Linked DNA regions of Desulforapulum autotrophicum HRM2. The protein of the gene in region 1 interacts with the protein of each later gene in a pairwise test. Links are inferred from orthologs where the notes say so. Each region holds a gene or a part of one and is shown in the gene's direction. Other genes may lie near its edges.

Region 1 (3,554 bases):
AATGCGTTGTCTTCTCATTGCCTCTCTCATCTTACGTCGCCTGAATTGGCTCGGTTTTTCAAAATGTTTCTTCATTTTCAGACGTTTGAAAAGTCCGTCATTCTGAATTTTTTTCTTCAGAATTTTCATGGCCCTTTCAACGTCATTGTCAATGACTTTGACTGTGATATCCTTCAAATGTATCGCCCCTTTCTTGCCCACCGTAACGATGGTTTATTTTTTTTAATATTTGATAATAGAATTAATCAAACTTAATATCAGAGTCCATGGCAATGGGCAAGTAAAAAATGATCAAGCCCTATTGCTAAAGCTTGGATACAAGTTCCTTGGTGACGTCGGGAAGGGCATTCTTACCTTCCAGGGTGATGTATTTGATGGAGTCATCTTTTTTTGCAAGATCCCGAAAATAATATGCCGCAGCAAGGGTGCCGTCTACATCATTGTAGTAGATGGAGTGACGCTTATCAATGGCTGTCTCATCCTGGTCGTCGGCCCGGGAACTCAGGGCACCGCCGCAGACCCTGCATTTGTCTCCGTTGGGTTTGATGGCGTCGATGAAGATGTTATTGGGATGGTTGTTGTCATTCTCGCAAAGCCTGCGGCCCATGATCCTGTCCTTTGCAATCTGGCGGTCAAGGAGCATCTCAATGATGATGTCAAGCTTCATTTTCTCTTTTTTAAGGGATGCGTCAAGTTTTTCGGCCTGAACCTTGTTTCTTGGGAATCCATCAAGGAGCCACCCTTTTGCGCAGTCATCCTGTTTGAGGCGGTCAAGTATCATGGGGATGGTGATTTCGTCAGGTACAAGGTCGCCCTTGTCAATGTATGCCTTGGCTTTCATCCCGAGATCAGTTCCGCCCTTGATGTTGTCCCGGAAGATTGCGCCGGATTCAATGTGGGCGATTTTGTACTTGTCCTTGAGGATTGATCCCTGGGTGCCCTTGCCGCTTCCGTTGGGTCCGAAAAAAATGATGTTCATTTAAATCTCCTTTTTCTGTTTTAATGGTGATTTCTTGCTCTTCCTGGAAAGAGGATGTTACCTCTTATATGGTTCGTTTTAGTCAGCTCACAAAAGATGCTGGTCTTTAAGTATAAAAGTGGTTGACGATTGTCAAGCTTTGCCGTCTTGAAAAGAGATTTTATAGGTGGCGTTTTTCTGTGGGGCTTTCCTGTATGACCTGCTGCTTGGTTTCAAGTGTTAATAAAACAAAGCTTTTTGTTGACATGGGGTAGACTATGGTATAAGTAAAATTCTGTATGTTCCATACGATCCAAAAATTCAGAATACGCCGGTAAAAAAAATAAATGCGTTAAAGCTGCAGTAACCGTATTTCACAGAAGAATTTCGATCCATAAACGAAGGTATTCTTCGAATTTAATCCACATAAAAGGCAGCATGAAAACCAACCATACCTACGGAGTTTATTCCCATGAATCTTGAAGAGCTGAAAAGGATGAAAATCAGTGAGCTGACTGAGCTTGCAAAGAAGTATAAACTCAAGGGGGTCGGTGGTGTCAAAAAGCAGGAATTGATTTTTGCCCTGCTCCAGGCTGCCATTGAGGAGAGCGGTCAAATCTATGGTGAAGGAACCCTTGAAATTCTTCCGGATGGATTTGGTTTCCTGAGGGCTCCAGATTACAACTATCTTCCCGGACCTGATGATATCTATGTCTCTCCTTCCCAGATCCGCAGGTTTAATCTGAGGACAGGGGATACCCTGTCAGGCCAGGTGCGTCAGCCAAAGGATAGTGAACGTTATTTCGCCCTGTTAAAGGTTGAGGCTGTCAACTATGAGAACCCTGAGCTTGCCGCAGAGACCATTTTGTTTGACAATCTCACCCCCCTTTATCCCGACCGGAAGATGAGCCTTGAGCGGGAACCTGACAATTATTCCATGCGGGTAATTGATATGATGGCGCCCATTGGTTTTGGTCAGCGGGGGTTGATTGTGTCACCGCCAAGAACCGGTAAAACCATGCTCCTGAAAAATATTGCCAACTCCATGATCGCCTCCCATGAGCACATTGTTCCCATGATTCTGCTCATTGACGAGCGGCCCGAGGAGGTCACGGACATGGCCCGGTCCGTCAAGGCAGAGGTGATCAGTTCCACCTTTGATGAGCCTGCCGAGCGCCATGTACAGGTTGCTGAAATGGTTATTGAAAAGGCCAAGCGAATGGTTGAGCAGGGTCATGATGTTGTGATCCTCCTGGATAGCATTACCCGTCTTGCTCGGGCATACAATGCGGTGATGCCTCCCTCTGGAAAGATCCTTTCCGGCGGTGTGGATTCAAACGCCCTGGACCGACCCAAGCGTTTCTTTGGTGCAGCCAGAAACATTGAAGAGGGTGGAAGTCTCACCATCATTGCAACGGCCCTGATCGATACGGGCAGTCGCATGGATGAGGTGATTTTTGAGGAGTTCAAGGGAACCGGTAATATGGAGCTCGTCCTCGACAGAAAGCTTGCTGACCGGAGGATTTTTCCAGCCATTGATATGAATAAATCCGGTACAAGAAAAGAAGAACTCCTCATGGATCCCCTGGTGCTGAACCGGGTTTGGATTCTGAGAAAGCTCCTGTCGAGTCTTAATCCGGTTGATTCCATGTCTTTTTTACTTGATAAAATGCAGGGAACAGAGGATAATAAAGAGTTTCTTGATTCAATGAATTCTTAGTGATAATGAAAAGTAGATATATAACAAGGAGTTAAGGGTATGAAAAAAGATTTACATCCAGAATACAAACGAACAATGGCATCATGTGCATGTGGCAATACCTTGGAGGTTGGTTCCACAAGGGATGAGATCAAGGTAGAAATCTGTTCCAAGTGCCATCCCTTTTTTACGGGCAAACAGAAGTTGGTTGACACTGCTGGAAGGATTGACCGCTTCAAAAAGAAATATGCGGGATTTGACGCCGCAGCCGCTGCAAAGAAAAAGTAAACTAATTTTTTTAAAATTCGGGGGAGGTTGGGCACCATGTGCCCGGCTTCCCCTTTTGGATTTGCAGAACATGATAAATAAACTACAGGGTATAAAAGAGCGGTACATAAAGCTTGAAAATCTTTTGAGTGATCCTGCTGTTATTGCAGACCAGGTAAAGTACCAGCGCTGTCTCAAGGAACATGGAGAACTCACCAAGGTGGTGTCGGCGTTTGCCGATTATCAGGCGGTTCTCCAGCAGATGGGCGAGGCCAAAGATCTCGCAAAGGACCCTGATCCTGATATTCGAGAGATGGCCAAGGAAGAGACGGCTGATCTTCGTGCACAGCGGGAAGGGCTTGAATCAAAGCTCAAACTCCTTTTAATGCCAAAGGATCCAAGGGATGACAAGAACGTCATTCTCGAGATTCGGGCGGGCACGGGTGGTGAGGAGGCAGGGCTGTTTGCAGCGGATCTGTTTCGCATGTACTCAAGGTACGCCGAAATCAAGGGCTGGACTGTGAATGTGATTGAAAGCAGTCATTCGAGTGCCGGCGGGTTCAAGGAGGTGATCTCCATGATCAAGGGCAATGGGGCTTTCAGTGCATTCAAGTATGAAAGTGGTACCCA
Region 2 (8,812 bases), 600 kb from region 1 along the record:
TTATTGCGAAGTTTTCAACGGCCCTGGGATATCCAATGTCCTATGAGTCTTCAGAAGAAATTTTTAATGAGATGGCCGGGTTGACCAAAAGCTATCAGGGCATGACCTATGAGCGGATGGGCATTGACGGACTCCAGTGGCCCTGTCCGACCCCGGAGCACCCGGGTACCCCCTACCTGCATAAAACCACCTTTGCAAGGGGGCTGGGTAAGTTCCATGCCATCGAGTACAAGGAACCTGCTGAGTCGATCAGCGCAGAATTTCCCATGCTCATGACAACGGGCCGGATGTTTGCCCATTTCCATACGGGCACCATGACTCGGGTTTCAAACAGTCTGGATGTCGAACAGAAGACAGGCTACGTGGAAATCAATCCTGAAGATGCCCAACGACTGAACATCTCTACCGGTGAAATGGTACTTCTGACCTCACGACGGGGAAAAATTGAAGCCCCTGCAAGGGTCACAAGTGACGTCCCCCAGGGAGATATTTTTCTTCCCATCCATTTTGGAGAAAATCCCACAAACACCCTGACAAGCTCGACGGCCTTTGATCCCATTGCCAAAATCCCCGAGTTCAAGGTCGGGTCCGTTAGGGTTGAGAAGCTTCTCGCCTGATCCGTGCTCCCAGGGGGCAGATATTAAATCTGTTCCCTGGGGGTATTTTCACAAAGATCTGTTTCTTATATTTTTATTGACAGTGAACGATACAGGGTCGTATTATTCGTTTCAGATGCCCCTATGGTCGTGAACTTTTAATGAAATGATAAAAAAGTAATCCCTCTATGCAAGAGATTAAGTATCGAATAATATTTAGGAAATTGTATTCAGAAGATTCTAAGATCTTGGGTCAATATCTTATTCAGGAATTTAAATTTTCAAAAGAAAAAATAGCTCATTTAATCAACTTTGCACCATCCGTTTTGTGCGACAGTCCCAATAAAAATAGAATAAAAATAGTTGCAAAAGATCTCAGGGCAATGGGTGCAGGCATTACCATCCATAATCTTGTCAGATTTGAAAAAAGTTCTGTTTTTGTTGATATACAGCAGCTTAAAATGATGTCGAAAGTATTGAGTATGAGCCTTAGAGCAGGCGTTGATACAGCTCTGGTTTATGCAGAAGTTCAGCCCTCGAATGCCAAAGATCGACTCGTTTCACTCATAGGAAGACAGACCCAGATCGAAGAGGGCTTCCGGGACAGTGATTCTGTTTATGTGATTGATGATAATAAAATAGTATTTCTTGGATTTTCGTCTGATAAATCGAGTTGCCTGAAGATCATTCCTAAATTTGTTCAGTTAATAGAGAAAACAGTAGAAAACAAAGCAGCTATAAAAACCGGTGTATCCATTTTTCCTGAAGATGGATATTCTTTTCAAGAATTGTTCCATAAAATAGAAAAAAAACTTCATCCCTTTGCGAAGGATGGTCATGGTGCCCTTGTTGCAGCAAAGCAAACCCAGGCAATTTCCCATGGGGCGCACCAAGAATTTGCCGGGGATTATGTTTACGGTACCTGTTTTAACAATGCAAGGGGGGAGACCTTTCAAAAACTGTTAAAAATGGAATCAGATTTTTTATGTTATGGCTTAAAGCAACTTTCCTCTTCTGATCAAAAGAAATTCTTTTTGAGATTCCCCTATAACTCTTCCTTGAGCGATTTTCTATCTGAAAAATTGGAAAAACCGACGGAAAATAAGCTGACCTATGATCCTGAATATAAATTTAAAGCGTTTTTTTCTGAAATGCAGTTTGAAAAAAAATTGCTTGAAATTAAAAAAAATCAAGCGATGATCCTGACAGCATTAAATCAGCGGGTGACGCTTTCAACTATTCCATCGGTAGCATTGCAGGTTTATCGTTTGGCATTGGATCCAGCGGCAGATAGTGATGATATTCAAAAAATGGTTCAACTTGATCAAGCCCTGACTTTAAAACTTCTTAAAATAGTTAATTCTGCTTTTTATGGCCTTTCACAAAAAATTGATTCGGTAAAAGAGGCAGTAGTCGTGCTTGGAACCGATGAGATAATTAACATGGCTTTGGGGTTGAGTTTGTCAAAGGCGTTTACAGCTTCAAACCTGAAAGGGTTGATTGATCCCAAGCAATTATGGAAGCATTCGGTTGGGACCGCATTTGTTGGAAAGTATTTGTGCCGTAAGATGGAAATACCCTTAGGGGTGGATATCTTTACGGCCTGTATTCTCCATGATTTTGGAAAACTGTTTTTAATTGAAAATTGTTCCGACCTGTACAGGAAAATTCTAGAGATATCCAAGGAAAAGAATTTGCCTGTTTACGATATTGAGGAGGAGCATTTGGGGTTCAACCATGGAAGAGTCGGCGGCATAATTGCAAAAAAATGGAATTTGCCCGATTCACTGGTCCAGGCGATTTCTTTTCACCATCACCCATCCTCTTCAGAGATCCATTCAAGGCTTGCTGCAATTACAGGTACTGCAAATGCCTTGTTTCATATGGCTTTCGATCTGGATAATAATGATAACACCAATGGGTTGTTAAAGGACCATCTGGAAGGTTTAAACAGTATTCCCAAAAAACTTGATAGCAGATCCATTGCTGAAATTGTGGAGGAGGTCAGGGGAATGCTATGTGATAATGATAGTGTTTTTGAGATTATTTCATAATGTTAAAGGAACTCAATGAAAGATGATTTTGTGGGGGTGAATGACCTGAATGAATCTCAATTAGATCAGTTCAGAAAGACCTTTCTTGCAATTCAGAAGAAATATGAAACAAAAATTTATGAATTATCCATTTTAAAAGAAATGGTTGAATCAATGAAATCCATTGATTTAAAGGATCAGGATCTGATTTGGCGCATGCAGCTTGATTGCCTGGTTAAATACAAGAATCTTTCAGGGGCTATCTTTTATATTATTGAAGATTTTCAGAATAAAGAAGAAAAATATATATACTCAGGCTTTGAGGATCCCATTGATGGTTCTGTTTTTAAAAATATCGATGCCTTTAAAATTGCCGTTGGTGAGAAACGAGCAACGATCGTAGAGAACCTTGCTGAAAATGGAGCGGTTAAAGGGTTGGAAGGTGGGCTTTATGCGCTGCCCGTGGTTTCCGGAGAAAATCTCTACGGTGTACTCATTCTTTTAACCAACGACAAAGATGGCTTTAAAAAAAATGATGGCCTTTTCTACTCGATTGTCTGCGGCCACTTGATGAATATTGTGGCCTTTCGCAGGTTTTACTTCGGTAAAATTAAAGAAGAGAAGCAAATCCTTCAGTTGTCAAGATTCTTTTCTAAAAATGTAGTTCATGAAATTTTGAAAAGCGGGGTGCCCAGACTTGGTGGAGAAAGGAAAAAAGCCTGTGCCATCTTTGTTGATTTAAGGGGGTTTACCACTCTTTCTGAAAAGATAGGATCAGAAGAAGTCGTAAATATACTGAATAATTTCTTTTCATGCATGATTCCCATTGTTTTTAAGAACAGAGGGACCCTTGATAAACTTATGGGAGACTGCATCATGGCCATTTTCGGTGCCCCCATTGATGACATAAGATGCAGTTATAATGCCGTAAAAACTGCCCTTGAAATGTTTCTTGCATTCCGTGACTTTAAACAGGATCATGGCGGTCTGTATAACAGTCTTCAAATGACCGTTGGCATTAATACCGGGGAGCTTGTTGCAGGTTTTATAGGTTCGGAAAATCATCTGAACTATACGGTGATTGGTGATACTGTAAATTCTGCCCAGAGACTCCAGTCACTTGCCAAGACAAACCAGATTTATTTGTCCAGCACTGTGTTTGATGAAATAAAAGATGACCTGGACGAGTTGAAAAACATACGAAGTGTTGCTCTGCTTGGAGAGATAAAGCTAAAGGGTAAAAAAAATGTTTTAAATGTTTATAGAATTATTCCTGAAACCTGCTAAAATTATTTGAAATAGGATTCTATCGAAAGGAAAAAAAGAATGAATATACAGAAACAAACGCAGGTGGAAGAAAATATTGCAAATTCAATTACATTGAGTATCCTAGACGCAGATTTTAAATTTCCTCCCATGCCGGCAAACGGATCAAAGCTTATGGCTTTGGTTCAAAAACCGGTAAACGAAATAGACATTTCATCTTTTGTTCAGTTGATTGAGCCGGATCCAGGCCTTTTTTCCATGGTCCTCCAATTGGCAAATTCCATTTATTTCAGGGAACAGGATGAAATCTTCAGCCTACGGGCAGCAATAGTCCGTGTCGGTCTCCAAGAAACGATTCATTCAGTTAATCTCTATTTTTTCCAGCGTATGCTTCCCGAAATTCCAGAGATAGCCGGGTTTTCAACTAAGGATTATTGGGCCTTTTCCTGGGCCTGTGCAACGGCAGCCAAGCGTCTTGGCCATCCGAATTTAAATATGAATGCCCTGGCAGGAGAACTCTACCTTGGCGGTTTGCTCCATGGTATTGGAAAATTAATTCTGGCCATCCATCATCCTGCGGAATTTTCAAAATGTGTACGCAAAGCCCGTGAGGCAGGATGCTCCCTGCACGAGGTCGAACTTGACCAATTTGGAACCACGGATGCCCTTGTTGCATCCAAGCTGATGACCATCTGGAATATTCCTTCCCGTATCTGTAAAGGGGTGGAATTCCACCAGGAACCAGATTCCGCACCCAAAGAATACAGAGATATAGCCGCATTGATTCAGTTTGCCTATTACATCGCAGGCGTGTCCGGGATTGGAAGCAATGGGGATGGGGCCCTGATGGACCTGAAATCCACCTGGTTATCCAGACAAACAGGTCTGCAGCTGTCGAAAAAAGAGAACCAGGAAAGGATTATTAAAGAGATATTAATCTCCCTGAATAAAAAATCGGAAAGTGTGACCGGGATTTCGCCCCAACCTAAAGAGCGTTCATCGGAACAGAAAACAGCGGCTGCAAAACATAAAAATGAGCCTGAAAAAATATCTTCCCCACTAAAAAAGAAAGGGTTGCTGGGTTGGCTGAAGTCTCTTTTTCGTTGACAGGTTTAGGTGATGGTGATCCATAATCAGGAATATGAAACCTAAAAGTTGCAACTTTTAGGTGAAATAAAAAAGGGGAATAAGGTTTATGGCGCTTCATGTGAAACAGTTTTTTTACAATGGGGACAATCTTGGCTATCTTGTCCATGGTGACGGCCATGCTGTAGCCATTGATCCTGGTGCCGTAGACCCCATGATTGAATTTGCCAGGGAACGCAATTTAACCATTGAATGGGTGACCAACACCCACACCCACCATGACCATGTTTCCGGAAACAGGGAAATGCTTGACCGGACCCGGGCAAAACTTGTGCCCTGCACCGCCCTTAAAGGTCGGGAATTCATTGAAATCGATGGTGAGCCTCTTCGGGTCTTTCACACTCCTGGCCACACCGCCGACAGCTTTACCTTTAAGGCGGGTAATAGTCTTATCACCGGAGACACGCTTTTTAACGGAACCGTTGGCAATTGCTTTTCAGGGGACTTGGCAGGGTTCTTCACCTCCATCAAGCTGTTGACGGCCTTTCCCGGAACGAGCCTTGTGTACGCGGGGCATGACTATGTCAGGGAGGCCATGGCCTTTGCAAAAAGCATTGATCCGGAAAACCCCCATATTGATTCCTTTCTTAAAGCCTATGATCCCGGCCACGTCGTCTCAACCTTGGACGATGAGTTAAGGGTGAATCCCTATTTAAGGTTCAACGCGCCTGCCATGATCGCCCGCATGGAAAAGGAGACTCTTCCTGTTGAAACCGAATATGAAAGATGGTGTTCGATCATGACCTTATAGCAGGGTACAGGTTTTTTGGATAAGGGATGACGAAATCCCTGTGATTGGAATGTGTCAGCAGACTTTTCATTGAAGGCTCTGGTAAAATTGCTGTTCAAGTTTCCTGACCCGCTGTTTTCGATCCGGTGCAAGAAACCTTTGATAAAATGGGGCGTCAAGGGATAGGGGGCGGTTGAGAATTTTATGGGCAAGAATGGAAAGGACCTCCACGGATTTATCACAGCAGGGATAGCCCTTGTCGTCCAGCTGGATCTGAGGCCCCTGTTGTATGATGACGATATTGTTGATGTCCACAAGCTTTAATCGGCCCTGGGGTGTGAGCATGAGGTTCCCATCCCCAGCAAGATCCGGGATCTGGCTGTTTGTTTTGATCATGGCGGTGATGGCCGTGACAAAATTGCTGATGTCGGATACTGTCTGTTGGATAAATTCCCTTGCGCAGGTTCCGGGATCTGGGGTGTAAAAATGTCCCAGGCAGTCTTGTCCTGAAAGGTGCCAGGGATCAAGGATTGTTCCCTCAACATACTCCTGGAGTCCGCACAGAAGAATTTGGGACAGGCCTTGTTCATGGTGTTCCACAATAAATTCTTCGCTTGCGGCAACAAGATCTGTCCCCAAAAATTTCAGGAGGATTCTGTACTTTTTGATTTCCTCTAAGGCCATGGCAGGAGAGTTAAAGCGGTTTCTGAGTATCCTGAGCATTTTCAAGGGCTTTGCCCTTGGAAATATGAGGATATTATTGATTCGGGTGCCGTAGGCCTCTGCGTCAAGATCCTTTGTCCGTATCAGTTCAAACAGGTGGGAGCGAAGCCCTCCCCGGAAGTGGCGCCGAAGCTGACGACCCTTGGGTGTTCTTAAAAAACTGATCTGGGTTGAAACCGGTTGCAGCGGGTCGGTTGGTGTCGTTTCTTGACCAGCCATGGTCGTTACTCCTTAAATTGATTGAGTTCTCGGGCAGAATAATGTTGTCCTTTGTGTGATAATATACTATTTATAACGGTTTTAAAGGAAACGTTTTATTGTTTCCTGAAATGTTAAACAAACCCAACCATGGGGGGAGAGTGAAAAATCCCCTTCGTAAGGAAATTGAAAACAGTGAAGGAACTCAAAGGATCACAGCGTAAATACCTGAGGGGGCTTGCCCATGACATCAAACCTTCGGCCTTTGTCGGCCAGAAAGGGTTGACCGATGCCTTGGTCAACGAGATCAACGAGGCCCTTGACGCCTCGGAATTGATCAAGGTTAAGTTTGTGGATTACAAGGAAAAAACGGTCAAGACCTCCCTTGCCCAGGAGATTGAAACGTCAACCGCATCCCATCTTGCCGGCCTCATCGGCCATGTAGCCATCTATTACCGCGAGCACAAAAATCCGGAAAAACGCGTTATCAGGATTCCAGCCTAGCGGTCTATGATTTATTGATTTTCTCTCCGGATTCATCCGCCGTGGCGTTGCTGGCAGGATTCTTATCCGGAGGGCAATCATATCCATGGATCAGGCGTTGTCCTTTGCCCGGATTTCGGCCCGTTTGATCTTGCCGCTGATGGTTTTTGGCAGTTCGTCAACATAATCGATGATTCTCGGGTACTTGTAGGGAGCTGTGATTTTTTTCACAAAGTCCTGGAGTTCCCGGGTCAGGGTGCTCGACGGTATAAAGCCTGTTTTAAGTACCACAGTGGCCTTTACGGCTTGGCCCCTTACATCATCTGGAACGCCCGTTACAGCAGCCTCCAATACGGCAGCATGGGCCACAAGGGCGCTTTCGACCTCAAAGGGTCCGATTCTGTAACCTGAACTCTTGATCAGGTCGTCCACCCTTCCCAGGAACCAGAGGTAGCCGTCCTCATCGGCCCATGCCTTGTCCCCCGTGTGGTAATAGCCATTGGCGCAGGCTCTGGCTGTCTTGTCCGCTTCCTTTACATAACCGCTGAAAAGTCCCGTGGGGTGACAATCACCGAGCTTGATGCAGATTTCACCCTCAACCCCGGCAGGACAGATCTGGCCGTCCATGTCAAGAAGATGAATGGTGTAACCGGGAACGGGTTTTCCAATGGATCCGGGTTTGGGTTCCATAAAGGGAAATGTGGCCACAAGCAGGGTGGTTTCGGTCTGGCCGTATCCTTCAAAAATAGAGAGTCCGGTCTCTTTTTTCCAGGTATGAAAAACGCTGTCGTTCAGTAATTCCCCTGCTGTGGTGCAATGTTTCAGGCACGACAGGTCGTACTGGGAAAGATCCTCCTGGATGAGGAAACGGTAGACCGTTGGAGGCCCGCAAAAGGTAGTCACCCTGTGCCGGGAGATCATTTTAAGCAGGTTTTTAGGTTCAAACTTTCCCCTGAAGTCATAGACAAATACCGTGGCACCCGCCATCCACTGCCCGTAGAATTTACCCCACACGGCCTTGCCCCAGCCCGTGTCGGCAAGGGTGAGCTGGATGTCTCCGGGTTCAAGATCGTGCCAGTAGAGGCCCGTTGGAACGTGGCCAAGGGGGTAGGTGTGTGTATGGACAACCATCTTTGGTGCGCCCGTGGTGCCGGATGAGAAAAAGATGAGAAGGGGGTCATTGCCTCCGGCGCTGTCCGTGGGGCGTGGAAACAAATCAGAGCCCTGGTCAACAAGGGGGGTGTAGCGTTCCCATCCATTGACAGGTGTTTTTTCACCCACCCCGATGAACACCGTGAGGTCCGGGCATTTTTTTCTTGCCCGGTCCACGTTAGGGATGAGGGTATCCTCGGCTATGATGCCCTTTATTTCGGCAAAATTGATCCTGTATTCCAGGTCCTTTTCCGTCAGTAGAAACGGTGAGGGGATGGCAATGGCACCGATTTTGTGCAGGGCAAGCATGGCCACCCAGAATTCCACCCTTCTATAGAGGAGCAGCATGACCTTGTCTCCCTTGGTGATTCCTTTGCTGACAAGCCCGTTGGCAAGCCTTGAGGATTGCTTTGAGAAAAAATCAAGGTCAAATTTATGGCAGTTTTCCTGGTTGTCCACATGGATCATGGCCTTCATGCCAGGGG

The links.
Region 2: the proteins of rho (region 1) and HRM2_RS05915 interact in binary tests that used the Escherichia coli proteins (3 or more experiments, as listed by UniProt). The link is inferred for Desulforapulum autotrophicum HRM2 from one-to-one orthologs.

What each region holds. Positions count from the first base shown.
Region 1 is NC_012108.1:1,956,265-1,959,818, forward strand. The notes cover bases 701-3,554. They hold rho (transcription termination factor Rho), read left to right. Parts: upstream 701-1,430; coding sequence 1,431-2,678; downstream 2,679-3,554. Other genes in these bases: HRM2_RS08480 (adenylate kinase), read right to left, coding at 701-979; rpmE (50S ribosomal protein L31), read left to right, coding at 2,718-2,945; prfA (peptide chain release factor 1), read left to right, coding at 3,016-3,554. Outside these bases: rpsU (30S ribosomal protein S21), read right to left, coding at 1-201; more of HRM2_RS08480, read right to left, coding at 305-700. UniProt on the Escherichia coli protein: Facilitates transcription termination by a mechanism that involves Rho binding to the nascent RNA, activation of Rho's RNA-dependent ATPase activity, and release of the mRNA from the DNA template.
Region 2 is NC_012108.1:1,348,927-1,357,738, forward strand. The notes cover bases 5,810-8,541. They hold HRM2_RS05915 (YhbY family RNA-binding protein), read left to right. Parts: upstream 5,810-6,887; coding sequence 6,888-7,196; downstream 7,197-8,541. Other genes in these bases: HRM2_RS05910 (hypothetical protein), read right to left, coding at 5,859-6,713; HRM2_RS05920 (AMP-binding protein), read right to left, coding at 7,287-8,541. In the rest of the region: HRM2_RS05890 (HDOD domain-containing protein), read left to right, coding at 785-2,650; HRM2_RS05895 (adenylate/guanylate cyclase domain-containing protein), read left to right, coding at 2,666-3,916; HRM2_RS05900 (HDOD domain-containing protein), read left to right, coding at 3,956-5,002; HRM2_RS05905 (MBL fold metallo-hydrolase), read left to right, coding at 5,103-5,792; more of HRM2_RS05920, read right to left, coding at 8,542-8,812.